One region of the Sphingobacterium sp. MYb382 genome, then DNA from elsewhere that is predicted to be linked to it. Evidence: riboswitches for the same ligand, from Rfam matches in the RefSeq annotation. Region 1 holds a riboswitch; the other holds the start of a gene.

Region 1 (2,206 bases):
AACGAGGATGCCCGAGCATAGCGTATGCAACGCTGCATGTAGTAAAATGTACACATTTCATGCTATTCATACTTCACTTTGTTAACATCTGAATATTTTAGACAGTGAATTGTTTAGCTATAAAAAGTACTTCAGCCGAAAAATTCGTATTTTAACATATACAACGTGAAAATTGTCTTTATGCCGCATACTGCAACGCCAAATCCAAAAACACACCAAGGTCGCAATGTAAAACGCTTCCGTGAAATGCTTGGTATTAAGCAAGAATCTTTAGCTTATGACTTAGGTGATGAGTGGAATGAGAAAAAGATTCTTTTATTAGAGCAGAAAGAAATCGTTGAAACTACCGTCTTACAGCAAATTGCTAACGTGCTAAAATTCCCCTTAGCCGCCATCCAAAATTTTAACGAAGAACAGCCTGTGAATATTATTGCAAATACTTTTGACAATGGCTCAATAGCCTACCAAAGAAATGAAAATTGTACCTTCAATACCGATCTCATAGAAAAATGGATGGAGGCAATAGAAGAAAACAAAAGGTTACAGGCGGAATTGGCTAAAGTAAAGGATGAACAAATTAAACTCTTGCAGCAGCTTCTTGCTAAAAAGCACATGTAACAATCTACCAAAGCAACAATGCTTTTTGTTGCTTCTAAAAATGCTAAACAAATAAAAAAAATCACTTTTTTTTGCGGATGTTTCAAAAAAACATATATTTGCGCTGTACTTCGTTCGTAGTACACTAATCAAAGCCTTTCATTAGGTCTTGATTTATAAAGAAGTGGCGAGAGACTGGCTCTATGACCCACTGGCAACCTTCAATAGGATTGAAAAGGTGCCAATTCCTGTCCTAAGCAATATCGCTTGGGAGCATATAAATAACATAAGATAATGAAAGAGATCAAAAAAATAACAACAAACAATCCAAAATTCTACCCGAGTCAAACATCACATAACCTGTGTTGTTCTATCATGCGAATGCGCTAGTCGTTCATGATCTTGGAATTGTTGTACCTCATCCTATTCAATTTTTTTCCTTATCATCTTGCTGAACGACCAAGCTCAACTCTTTTGGACTGGATTTCATTATTTTTCACTTAAAAACCATTAATTATGTCAACTGATAATAAAAACTTAAAATTCGAGACTTTACAAATTCACGCTGGACAAGAAGCCGATCCTACGACTGGCTCCCGTGCATTACCTATATACCAAACAAGCTCTTACGTATTTGAAAATGCTGAGCATGGTGCAAACTTATTCGCGTTAAAACAATTCGGGAACATCTACACCCGTATTATGAACCCAACGACGGATGCTTTTGAGAAACGTATTGCAGCGCTAGAAGGCGGTGTTGCTGCTGTAGCGGTAGCATCAGGCCAAGCGGCTCAATTTATTGCGTTAAACAACATCCTAGAGGCTGGCGAGAACTTCGTAGCAGGTTCTAACCTTTATGGCGGTACTTACAACCAATTTAAGGTAGCTTTCAAACGTATCGGTATTGAAGCACGCTTTGCCCTAAACAGCGAGGTTGAAAACATCGAAAAACTAATTGACGATAAAACAAAAGCGATTTTCTTGGAAACTATCGGTAACCCGAGCTACAACATTCCAGATTTCGAAAAAATAGCCGCTTTGGCAAAAAAATACGACCTACCCATCATTGTAGACAATACATTCGGTGCGGGTGGCTACTTGTTCAAACCTTTTGAGCATGGTGCACACGTTATCGTGGAGTCCGCAACAAAATGGATTGGTGGTCATGGAACAAGCATCGGTGGTGTCATCATTGACGGTGGTAACTACAACTGGGGAAATGGTAAATACAAACAATTCTCAGAGCCTTCTGAAGGATACCATGGCTTAGTTTTCGCTGACGTCTTCGGCGCTAACGGACCGTTTGGAAACATCCAGTTCGCTATTCGCGCACGTGTAGAAGGTCTTCGTGACTTTGGCCCTGCCCTATCCCCTTTCAACTCTTTCTTGCTAACACAAGGCTTAGAAACCTTATCCCTACGCGTTCAAAGACACGTAGACAATGCATTGGAAGTAGCACAGTGGTTGGAGCAGCATCCACAAGTAGAACAAGTGAGCTACCCTGGATTGAAAAACCACCCTTATCACCAAAATGCACGTAAGTACCTTAAAAATGGATACGGTGGTGTGTTATCCTTCACGATTAAAGGCGATGCGCAAAAAGCGAATG
Region 2 (2,206 bases), on a different contig from region 1:
TCAGCATGATAATACGGCTTTTAGCTTATCGCTGATGTATGATTATGCGCTGAAAGTGGGCGACCATGATTTGCTAAACGCTATTAAAGTGAATAGCGAACGCTTCTTTGCTAAAGATGAAAATTGTAACCTTGCTTATGAGCCTAGTGGTTCTGATTTTCTTTCGCCATGTTTGGAAGAGGCTTATCTGATGAGCCGTATCTTGCCTCAAGATAAGTATGAACCTTGGCTAGCCGATTTTCTACCTGTTCTTTTTGAAAAAGGAGCTGGATTTTTGCAGCCTGCTTTGGTGAGCGACCGTACCGATGGTAAGTTGGTGCACCTGGATGGCTTAAACTTCAGCCGTGCGCACTGCTTGTATGGCATCGCAAAAGCGATACCGCGCTTGCATAACGACTTGGTCGATTTAGGAAATAAACATATCGACTTCTCCCTAAAAAATATCAGTAACGACGACTATATGGGTAGCCACTGGCTAGGCTCTTTTGCCTTGCTCGCTCTGTCGAACCCTTAAGCCGGTATTAAGCTGTTGTTCTCCAGCTTTACTTTCACAATCTGAATGACACTGAAACCATCTTCTTTAGAAATAATAGGAGATAAATCAATACCTTTTTTGGCCAATGCAGTAAGTACTGCGTTGCGGAATATGGGGCGCTGGGCGCCCCATATTTTGTTTTCCACGATATCATTGTTGATGCTAATAAGCTCATGTATGCTGTAGCGGTTGAACTGCTCAGACAGGTGACTTGCTAATGGATTTGTTGATGTTGACATACAATTTAGTATTAAAAACGTTTAACCATAAATTGCATCCAGAAAATCAAGGGTTTTGAAAACAAGCGTGATAGCACGTTTATTTTGGTGTGATACCCGTATTATTTTACCACCGCGGTGTCTTCACTCGGTTGGTATTGCTTCGGCAATTCTGAATACTCTACAAATGTAGTAGATTAATTTTGAATTGCAAAATTAAAATTGATAAAATATTAATTTTTACGAAAAATATGTTTTTTCGGATATTACATCGCTTATTTTTTCTTCGTTATTTTCTTATTTGCTAAAGGTTTATCCAGCGGTTGATACCTATTTCTGCTAAAAATGTAGCATCGTGGGAAACAACGAGTAGCGTTCCTTGGTATTGCTGCAAGGCAGAAGTTAGGATACCTATGTTTTGTAGGTCCAGGTTATTCGTGGGTTCATCCAAAACGATGAGGTCTGGCGCTTGGCTGCTGATGGTTAGGCAGCATAGTGCTAGGCGCATACGCTCGCCACCACTGAGGGCATCGCAACGCTTGGTCCATGTTTCTTTGCTGAACAGAAACCTGTCAAGCCTAATTTTGATATCGTGCTCTGCTAAGGAGCCATTGTTAAAATATTCGGCTTGCTCATAGACGCTGAGTTGATTTTCCAGTAGGGAGTAGTCTTGGTCAATGTAAACGGACTGTATAGCCGCTTTTGTGATTACTCCTGTGCTAGGCGACAATTGGCCAAGCAACAGCTGAATAAGTGTTGTTTTGCCAGAGCCATTGCCTCCCGTTAAAGCTATGCGCTCGCCGCTATTTATTTGTAGGCTATGGTTTTCTGACCATAGGCTTTCGCTTCCGTAGCTGTAGTTGACCGCTTGAAGGCTGAATAATACCTTGCCCTGATGTAGGGTGGTGGTGGTAAAATCAAACTTCATCTTGTCTATTTCTGGGCGCTGTCCTCGTAGTTCTGTGAGCTCCCTGCTGATGGTACCTATCTTATCTTGATGTACCTGTTTATTTTTGGCCGAACTTTGCTCTGCTTGATTGCGTAGGGTGTTCATCATGATGCGTGATACACCAGCCTTCAGCTGTTTTTTGCTTCCTCTGTTGTCTAATTTCTGTTGACGCTCATTTACCTGTCTCTCTTTCTCTCGTGCTTTGCGCAGTTCTTTTTCTTGGGCATGGATATGGTCGTGGAGCGCTCCTTCGGCAATTCCCTTTTGCTCGGCGTAGAAGTCGTAGTTGCCCCCATAGGTTTTAATACCCACTTTGCTGAGCTCATACATGGTGTCTAGCAAGTTGAGCAGTGTGCGGTCATGGCTGACAACCAATAGGGTTAAAGGGCTATGCTGAATGAAGTCGTACAGCAACTGCCTTCCTGCTGTATCTAGGTGGTTGCTGGGTTCATCCATCAGTACAAACTTAGCTTGATGAATGGTGATGCCAGCTAGAAAAACCTT

What was found. Region 1 has a riboswitch for S-adenosylmethionine ahead of WH223_RS18035 (O-acetylhomoserine aminocarboxypropyltransferase/cysteine synthase family protein). Riboswitches for the same ligand answer to the same signal wherever they lie in the genome.
Region 2: it holds a riboswitch for S-adenosylmethionine, as region 1 does, so the genes downstream of both, WH223_RS05455 (5-oxoprolinase) here and WH223_RS18035 (O-acetylhomoserine aminocarboxypropyltransferase/cysteine synthase family protein) in region 1, are expected to answer to the same signal.

Annotation. Positions count from the first base shown of each region.
Region 1 is NZ_JBBGZT010000029.1:55,301-57,506, forward strand. Features, by position in the region: gene WH223_RS18030 (XRE family transcriptional regulator) at 166-618, shown strand; SAM riboswitch class I at 769-881, shown strand; gene WH223_RS18035 (O-acetylhomoserine aminocarboxypropyltransferase/cysteine synthase family protein) at 1,114-2,206, shown strand, end outside.
Region 2 is NZ_JBBGZT010000012.1:55,170-57,375, reverse strand. Features, by position in the region: gene WH223_RS05460 (DUF2891 domain-containing protein) at 1-514, shown strand, start outside; gene WH223_RS05455 (5-oxoprolinase) at 511-774, opposite strand; SAM-I-IV-variant riboswitch at 845-938, opposite strand; gene WH223_RS05450 (ABC-F family ATP-binding cassette domain-containing protein) at 1,058-2,206, opposite strand, start outside.